2 regions of the Roseomonas marmotae genome follow, and region 1 is predicted to be linked to the other one. Evidence: riboswitches for the same ligand, from Rfam matches in the RefSeq annotation. Region 1 holds a riboswitch; the other holds the start of a gene.
The links. A riboswitch is a leader RNA that binds a small molecule or an ion and turns the genes downstream of it on or off. The one in region 1 is predicted to bind thiamine pyrophosphate.
Positions count from the first base shown of each region.

Region 1 (4,384 bases):
AGCGCTCATAGCGGTTGCGGTCCAGCGCCGCCGGGCTGAGGGAGAAACGGTCCGCCGTATCCGCGAAGGCGCGGCGGTTCAGCTCGTTGTCCAGCTCGCGGCGCTGGCCGGCGATGAACATCTTCCAGCTTTCCTCACGGTTGTTGATGAGGAAGGTGGTCGCGCTCTCCATCGCGTCCATGAAGCGGCGCAGAACCGGGTCCCGCGCTCGGTCCCGGTGCGTGACGTAGATCAGCTCGTCATAGATCGGCATGCCGTGCTGCTCGGGGAAGAAGGCACGGCCCGGACGGCCTTCCAGCTCCAGCTGATGCAGTTCGAAGTTCCGGAAGCCGCCGAGGATGGCGTCCACCTGGCCTGACATCAGCGCCGAGGAGAGGCCGAAATTGACGTTCACCAGCGTCACGTCGCGCGAGGAAAGGCCGACGGAGCCAAGCACAACGTCGATCGAGACTTCCTCGAACCCGGCAACGCTGAAGCCGATCTTTCTGCCCTTCAGATCCGACAATTGCCGGATAGGCCCGTCCTGCAGCACCGTCAGGGTGGAGAGCGGCGTCGCCACCAGCGTGCCGACCCGCGCCAGGGGCAGGCCCTGATCCACCGCCAGATAGAGGTTCTTCTGATAATAGACGCCGAGATCGGCCTGCTTCGCCGCCACCAGCCGGGGCGGATCGGTCGGGTCGGCCGGCGCGACGATGCGTATCTCCAGCCCGGCGCGGGCGAAATGGCCGCCCTCCTGGGCGACGATGATCGGCGCGTGGTCGGGGTTCACGAACCAGTCCAGCATCAGTGTCAGCTTCGCCGGCGCGGCCGTGGCCGCCGTATTCTGCGCCCGGGCGGCCACCGCCGGCATGGCGAGTGCCGCCAGCGCCGGCAAGGCACGGCGAGGAAGGTGCGTCATTCGGTGTCTCCATCGAGAAGCGCATCGGGCTGCCAGGGCAGCATCCGGCGCAGCAGAAGGTCGATCATGAACCACAGGGCCATGGCCATGGCGGCCAGGATGGCGAGGGCGGCGAACATCATGTCGGTCTGGCTGCGGCCATTGGCCTGCAGCATGACGTAGCCCAGCCCGGCCGAGGCCCCGACCCATTCCCCGACCACGGCACCGATCGGCGCCACGGCAGCGGCCACGCGCAGGCCGGAAGCCAGTCCAGGCAGTGCGGCCGGCACCCGTACTCGCCACAGCATGGCGGCGCGGGAGGCGCCCATGGTGCTGGCCAGGTCCAGCCACCCCGGCTCCGTCCGGCGCAGCCCATCGTAAAAGGCAGTGGCCACGGGGAAGAAGATGATGATGGTGGCCATGGCGACCTTGCTGGCCAGGCCGAAGCCCAGCCAGAGCGTCAGCAAGGGTGCGATGGCGAAGACCGGAATGGCCTGGCTGGCGATCAGCAGCGGCAGCAGCCAGCGCCGCCCGCTGCGCCAGGCGGTCAGCAGCAGGGCCGTCGCGATGCCCAGCACCGTGCCGAAGAACAGCCCGAGGAGGATTTCCGTGAGCGTGGTGGCGGCATGGCCCAGCAGGATATCCCAACGCCCCAGCAAGGCGTTCCAGACCCGCAGCGGTGACGGCAGCAGGAAGGGCGGCACGCCGGTCCAGCGGACGAATCCCTCCCAGCCCAGCAGCAGGCCGAGGGCCGCGATCAGCCCTCTCATGCCGCTTCCGCCAGGCGGTCCAGCAACTCGGCCTGCGCAGCCAGCACTGCCGGATCTGTCGCGGCGCGCAGCGGCGGGGAGGCGGGGAGGGGCAGTTCCTCCGCAACCGCGCCTTCCGGGCCCGGCCGCAGTACCAGGACGCGGTGGGCCATGCGCAGGGCCTCCAACGGGTCATGCGTGACCAGCAGGACGGTGCGCCCGCCCAGCAGCCCGGCGGCCAGCCCCTGCAGGCGATGCCGGGTCGGCGCATCCACCGCGCTGAAGGGCTCGTCCATCAGCACGAAGGGGCGGTCTTCCATCAGCGTGCGGGCCAGCGCCGCGCGCTGGCGCATGCCACCCGAGAGCTCGGCGGGGCGGGAATCTTCCCGCCCCGCCAGCCCGACCGCCTCGATCAGTGCGGCGGCACGTTCAAGGTCCGGCTTCTCGCCACGCAGCCGGGCGCCGAGGGTGAGGTTGCCGCGCAGGTCCAGCCAGGGGAGCAGCAGATCCTGCTGCCCCATCCAGGCGACACGGCCGGGCAGGGGGCGGCCATCCTCCGGGTCGAGCCTTGTGCCTGGCGGCGGCGGCATGAGGCCGGCGAGCAGCCGCAGAAGGGTGGATTTACCGACGCCCGAAGGCCCCAGCAGCGCCGTCACCTCGCCCGCGCCGAAATGCAGGTCGCAGGCACCCAGCACGGGCCGGCCGCCGAGGCGGATGACAGGAAGGGCCACGCGCAGGCCAGGGGCCGGGTCAACGGCCATGCGATACCTCCGATCCCTTCGCCGGTATGACCCGGATCAGGTTCAAGGGGTCGCAGGGCCCATCCCTGCCTCTCAGCCTTATTGAAAGGCTCCCCCCGGATATCGTGCTTCTATGCATGCGCTCCGGGCGGATGCAAGAGGAAGGCAGGCAGCCATGACCGAAGGCGCCGAAGAGGACATATGAAGCCGCTGCTGATCGGGTCCGAGATCTACCGGAACTCCACCTATGGTCCGAAACATCCCCTGGCGATCCCGCGCGTCTCCACCACACTGGATCTGATCCGCACCCTCGGCTGGATGGACCCCGCACGCACGCTGGACAGCCCCATGGCCACGGTGGCGCAGCTGACGCGCTTCCATACCCCGGCGTACATCGCGGCCCTGAAGGCGGCGGAGGCGGAGCGGGATGTTCCGGCGGAAGTCCGGTCCCGGCATCACATCGGCGCCCATGGGAATCCGGTCTACAAGGAGATCTTCCGCCGCCCCGCGACCGGCGCCGGCGGCGTCTTGCTGGCCGCCGCGCTGACGGCGGAGGGGGGCATCGTGCATGTGCCGGGCGGCGGCACCCATCACGGCCGCCCTGATCGCGCCAGCGGCTTCTGCTACCTGAACGACCCGGTGCTGGGGTTGCTGGCCTGGCTGGAGCAGGGCCTGACGAACATCCTCTACCTTGATATCGACGCGCATCACGGCGATGGGGTGCAGGACGCTTTCCACAACGACCCGCGCGTCTTCACCCTCTCAGTGCATGAGGGGAACCGCTGGCCCTTCACGGGGCGGCTGGAGGACAGGGCCGGCGGCCATGCCCGCAACATCCCGGTGCCGCAGGAACTGAATGACAGCGAGATGGACTGGCTGCTGCACCATGCCATCCTGCCTCTCATCCGCCATCTGCGCCCGCAGGCCATCATGCTTCAATGCGGCGCCGATGCGCTGGAGGAAGACCCGCTGGCCCGGCTTTCCCTCTCCAACAACGCCTACTGGGCCGTCGCGCGGGCCGTCAGGGACGCCGCGCCCAGGCTCATCGTGCTGGGGGGCGGGGGCTATAATCCCTGGTCGGTCGGGCGCTGCTGGGCCGGTATCTGGGGCGTGCTGGATGGCCACCATCCGCCCGAGCGCCTGCCGCCGGAAGCCGAGGCGGTGCTGCGGGCCCTGGTCTACAACCGCGCGGCCGGGCGCAGCCCGCCGGAGCACTGGTTCACCACGCTGCGCGACCTACCCCGGCCCGGCCCGATCCGATTAGAAATCCGCCATCTCGCCGAGGCGACGCTGGAAGGGCTGCCCCAACCGGCTGGTGGTATGGCATAAGCCTTACCATGCGCCGCCGCCTCCTGCTGGCCTTGCCAGCCCTTCTCGCCACCGCCGCCCGAGCCCAGACCGGGCCGCAGCCACGCCTGCCGACCGAGCCGCTGGTGATCGTCACCCGTGACGGCAAGAGGCACGGCTTCACGGTGGAGATGGCATTGTCTCCGGACCAGCAGACCGTCGGCCTGATGTTCCGGCCGGAGGTGAAGCCCGATGAGGGAATGCTCTTCGACTGGGGCACGCCGCGGGAAAGCGCGATGTGGATGCGTAACACCATCACCTCGCTGGACATGGTCTTCATCAACGCGGATGGGCGCGTCCGCCGGATCGCGGAGCGGACGGTGCCGCAGAGCCTGGCGACCATCGAGAGCCATGGCCCTGTGCGCGCGACGCTGGAATTGGCCGCCGGCACGGCGGAGCGCCTGAACCTGCGCCCGGGTGACCAGGTGCTGCAGCGGATCTTCGGTAACGCGCCTTAATTCGTCGTCAGCGGCACGACGAAGGTCTGGCCGCAGCCAGGCACCACGAAATCCTCCTCCGGGATGCCAGCGGCGGCCAGGGCGGCGGCCAGGGCGCGCGGGGGCTCGTCGATCGCCTCCTGCGTCAGCCTGAAGGTGCCGAAATGCATGGCCAGGGCCTGGCGGGTGCGCAGGGCCTGGAAGGCACGGACAGATTCCTCCGGGTTCATATGC
Region 1 is NZ_CP061091.1:2,277,116-2,281,499, forward strand. It holds gene IAI58_RS10785 (ABC transporter substrate-binding protein) at 1-898, opposite strand, end outside; gene IAI58_RS10790 (ABC transporter permease) at 895-1,647, opposite strand; gene IAI58_RS10795 (ABC transporter ATP-binding protein) at 1,644-2,387, opposite strand; TPP riboswitch at 2,383-2,493, opposite strand; gene IAI58_RS10800 (acetoin utilization protein AcuC) at 2,568-3,695, shown strand; gene IAI58_RS10805 (DUF192 domain-containing protein) at 3,704-4,171, shown strand; gene IAI58_RS10810 (MBL fold metallo-hydrolase) at 4,168-4,384, opposite strand, start outside.

Region 2 (4,384 bases), 450 kb from region 1:
CGCATCCAGCCGCTGATGCGCTCCCGCCAGCATCTGCGCCAGCCGGCGGAAGCCATAGCCTGAGGCCGGAGCGGCCCCGCCGCCCTCAGCGGGCGGCGGTGTCGAGGGCGGCGATCCAGTCCCGCGCCCGCTGCTCCGGCGCGGCATGGCCGGTGACGTCGGAGACGACGGCCACGCTATCCGCGCCGGCCTGGATGCAGCCCAGCGCGCGGTCCAGCGTGATGCCGCCGATGGCCACCAGCGGAAGGGCGCCGATGCGCCGCTTCCACTCGGCGATCCGCTCCAGCCCCTGGGGCGCCCAGGGCATGATCTTCAGCGTCGTGGGATAGACGGGGCCGAGCGCCACGTAATCGGGCCCGGCGGCCAGCGCGGTCTCCAGTTCCTCATGGGAATGGGTGCTGATGCCCAGGCGCAGCCCGGCGGCGCGGATGGCCGGCAGGTCGGCCTCCGCCAGATCCTCCTGCCCGAGATGCAGGGCGTCGAGGCGCAGATCGATGGCGATGCGCCAGTAGTCGTTCAGCACCAGCAGCGCGCCATGGGCCCGGCAGATCGCCGCCGCCTCCGCCGCCTGCCGGCGGATCTCGGCTTCCGGCAGGTCCTTCAGGCGCAGCTGGATGAGCTTCGCGCCCGGCACGAGGCGCCGCACCCAGCCCAGGTCGGGCACCACCGGGTAGAAGCGGGAGGGCAGCGGCATCACGAGAAGACCGCCATGCCCATAACGGGCGTGGAGGGTGCCGCCATGTCGCGCGCCTCCATCGGGTCGGCCTCATGGGCCAGCCGCCCGGCCTCCACCGCGCGGGCCATAGCACGGGCCATGGCGATGGGGTCGCCCGCCCTGGCGACCGCCGTGTTCAGCAGCACGCCGTCATAGCCCAGTTCCATGGCAGCCGCCGCGTGGGAGGGCAGCCCGATGCCCGCATCGACGATCAGCGGCACATCCGGGAAATGCGCGCGCATGGAGCGCAGGGCATAGGGATTGTTGAGCCCCCGCCCGGAACCGATGGGCGCGCCCCAGGGCATCAGCACCTCGCAGCCCGCGTCCAGCAGCCGGCCGGCGACGACCAGATCCTCGGTCGTGTAGGGAAAGACCTGGAAGCCGTCGGCGGAGAGGATGCGCGCCGCCTCCACCAGCCCGAAGACATCGGGTTGCAACGTATCGGCATTGCCGATCACCTCCAGCTTGATCCAGGAAGTGCCGAAGACCTCGCGCGCCATCTGCGCCGTCAGCACAGCCTCCTTCACGGAATGGCAGCCCGCCGTATTCGGCAGCACCCGCAGCCCGAGGCCGCGCACCAGGTCCCAGAAGCGCTGCCCGGCCCCGCCGCCTGCCTCGTCCTGCCCGCCCTCCCGCCGCAGGGAGACGGTGACGACGGCGGCTTCGGAAGCGCGGATCGCCTCGGCCATGATGGCGGGGGACGGATAGAGCGCCGTGCCCAGCAGCAGGCGGGAGGAGAGTTCGACCCCATAGACGCGCATCGGCTCAGCCCCCCTGCATCGGCGCGAGGATCTCGACCCTGTCGCCATCCCGCAACCGGCAGGCGGCGCGGTGGGAGGCGGGGACGAATTCACCGCCATGGGCCGTGGCGACGCGGGCGCCGGAATAGCCCAGTTCCTCCAGAATCCCGGCCAGATCGGTGGAGGTCACGGTCCTGGCCTTGCCATTGACGATGATGGTCATGCTGCCTCTTCGGTGCTGGGGGTGTTCTCGCCAAGGATGGTGGCAGCCGCGCGTTGCGCGAGGCTGGGCGAGAGCAGGAAGCCGTGGCGATACATGCCGTTGATATGCAGCACGCGGCCTTGCCGCCGGAGCGCGGGCATGTTGTCGGGGAAGGCCGGGCGGATATTGCTGCCCATTTCCAGAATCTCGGCCTCCGCGAAACCGGGATGCAGGGCATAGGCGGCGTTCAGCAGCTCCATGGCCGAGCGGGCTGTGACGGCACGCCGGTCCGCGCTTTCGATCATGGTGGCGCCGACCATGAAGCGCCCGTCACCGCGCGGCACGATGTAGAGGGGGATGCGCGGATGCAGCAGTCGCACGGGGCGATGCAGCGTCACGCCAGGGCAGCGCAGCACCAGCATCTCTCCCCGCACGCCGCGCAGGTCCGGCAGCACGGGCGCCGCCGCATGGCCGCGGCAGTCGATGACATGGTCGAAGCCCTCGTGATCCCGCTCCGTTGCCTCGGCCACGCGGAAGGCGACGCCGCGCTGCCGCAGCTTGTCTGCCAGCGTGGCCAGCGCGGCGCGGGGGTCCAGATGCGCTTCTTCCGGGAAGAAGAGGCCCTGGCCGAAGCGCCCCGCCAGATCGGGCTCCAGCGCCGCGATCTGTCCGGCGTCGCAGGGCCGGTGGCCGGTGGTGCGCCGGGAGAAGCGGTTCAGCTCGCCCAGGTCGCGCGGGGCGGCCAGCACCAGGCTGCCCTGCCGGCTGGTGCCAGGGGCATGGGCCGCCCACCAGTCGATGGCAGCGATGCCTGGCGCGATCAATGCCGGTGACGCATCGGCGGCCTCGCACCAGGGGGCCAGCATGCCGCCGGCGAAGTGGGACGCCCGCGTGGCGGGGTCCGCGCGGTCGATGAGCGTGACCGCCGCGCCGCGCCCGGCCAGAACGGTCGCCGTCACCAGCCCCGCCACGCCGGCACCGACCACGAGAACCTCCGGCGGCCTGCCGGCCCTGCTTTCCGCACCCAAGACGAAGCCCTCCCGGTGGGGGCATGCGGCGGCAGGATGACCTGGGGCGGCAGCCTGGGGAGGCTGCTGTTTTCCATCCCTCCGCCGGCATGACCCGGATCAGGTTCAATGGGTTCGGCAGAGCCGTCTCAGCCCGCGTCAGGCGGGCACCCCAGGAACAACAGGGACAGGTTAGCCAGAGGTGGCGGAGGTGCCAAGGCTTCAGTGGCGGGAACCAGCCAGGGTACTAGGCCTGCGCCGTCGGTCGGATGACGATCTCGCTGACATCGACATCATCCGGCTGCTCGATAGCGAAGGCAATGCTGCGCGCGACCGCCTCGGGCGGCAGCCCCATCTGCTCCATCGCCTCGTCCATCCGGGCCCTGATGCGCGGGTCCGTCATGGAATCCGTGAAGCGCGTCCGCACCATACCCGGCGAGATCATGGTGACGCGCAGCGTCTCGCCGGCCTCCTGGCGCAGTCCTTCGCTGAAGGTGCGGGCAGCGTTCTTGGTGGCGGCATAGACCGATTGCATCGGCACGATCTTCAGCCCGGCGGTGGAGAGGACATGGACGAAATGCCCGCTCTGCTGCGCGCGGAAGAGCGGCAGCGCGGCCGCCACGCCATGAAGCACGCCACGGAAGTTCACCGCGATCATCTCCTCCCAATCCTCGACACGCAGGTCGTCCACCGGCGAGATCGGCCCGGCCCCGGCATTGCTGATCATCACATCCGGCCGGCCGAACTGCTGCCGCGCGGCCGCGACCAGCGCGGCCAGATCATCCCGCCGCCGGACATCGGTGGGCAGGCTGATGGCTACGCCGCCCGCCTGCCGGATGCTGGCCTCCAGCGCCTCCAGCGGCCCGGCCCGCCGCGCGCCCAGGACCAGCTTCGCGCCACGTTCCGCCAGAAGCATGGCCGTGGCGGCGCCGATGCCGCTGCTGGCGCCAGTGATGGCGATGACCTTGCCCGTGATACCCGTCATGTCCTGCCTCCTGTGATCGATTGCCGGCCGGAGCCGCTTGCGGCAGGATCGGGAGAACTCATCCTATTTCCAGAAGAGTTCTTATCCCATTACCAGCGGTAACAGGCTGAGGTCATGAACAAGCTTGCCCGCATCGAGGCCCGCCGGGCCGTGGCGGACTTCATCCGCGATCGCCGCGCCTGCCTGGCACCGGAGGATGTCGGCCTGCAGCGCGGGGCCCGGCGCCGCACGCCGGGCCTGCGGCGCGACGAGGTGGCGCAGCTCGCCGGGGTCGGGATCACCTGGTACACCTGGTTCGAGCAGGGGCGCGACATCCAGGTCTCGGCCGATTTCCTGGAGCGCCTGAGCCGGGCCTTCCGCCTCAACGCCACCGAGCGCAGCCATCTCTTCACCCTGGCGCAGCAGCGGCCACCACCGCACCGGCCACCGCAGGAGACCCGCCTGCCCGATGCCGTGCGGCGCATCCTCGCCAGCCTGCACATGCCAGCCTGTGTCATGACCCGGCGCTGGGACGTGGTCGCCTGGAATGCGCCGGCCATTGAGATCCTGGGTGATTTCGCAGCCCTGCCGGAGGATGAGCGGAATATCCTCCACCTCATCTTCACCTCGTCCGGATTTCAGCAGCGCATGGCGAGCTGGGAGGAGGACGCACGGGGGACACTGGAGAAATTCCGCCTGGACTTCGCCCGCGCCGACGGCGACCCCGGCTTCGCTGCGCTGGTGGCGGAACTGGCT
Region 2 is NZ_CP061091.1:2,728,781-2,733,164, forward strand. It holds gene rutA (pyrimidine utilization protein A) at 1-63, shown strand, start outside; gene IAI58_RS12865 (thiamine phosphate synthase) at 86-694, opposite strand; gene IAI58_RS12870 (thiazole synthase) at 694-1,476, opposite strand; gene thiS (sulfur carrier protein ThiS) at 1,481-1,678, opposite strand; gene thiO (glycine oxidase ThiO) at 1,675-2,685, opposite strand; TPP riboswitch at 2,744-2,849, opposite strand; gene IAI58_RS12885 (SDR family oxidoreductase) at 2,912-3,649, opposite strand; gene IAI58_RS12890 (helix-turn-helix transcriptional regulator) at 3,764-4,384, shown strand, end outside.
Region 2: it holds a riboswitch for thiamine pyrophosphate, as region 1 does, so the genes downstream of both, thiO (glycine oxidase ThiO) here and IAI58_RS10795 (ABC transporter ATP-binding protein) in region 1, are expected to answer to the same signal.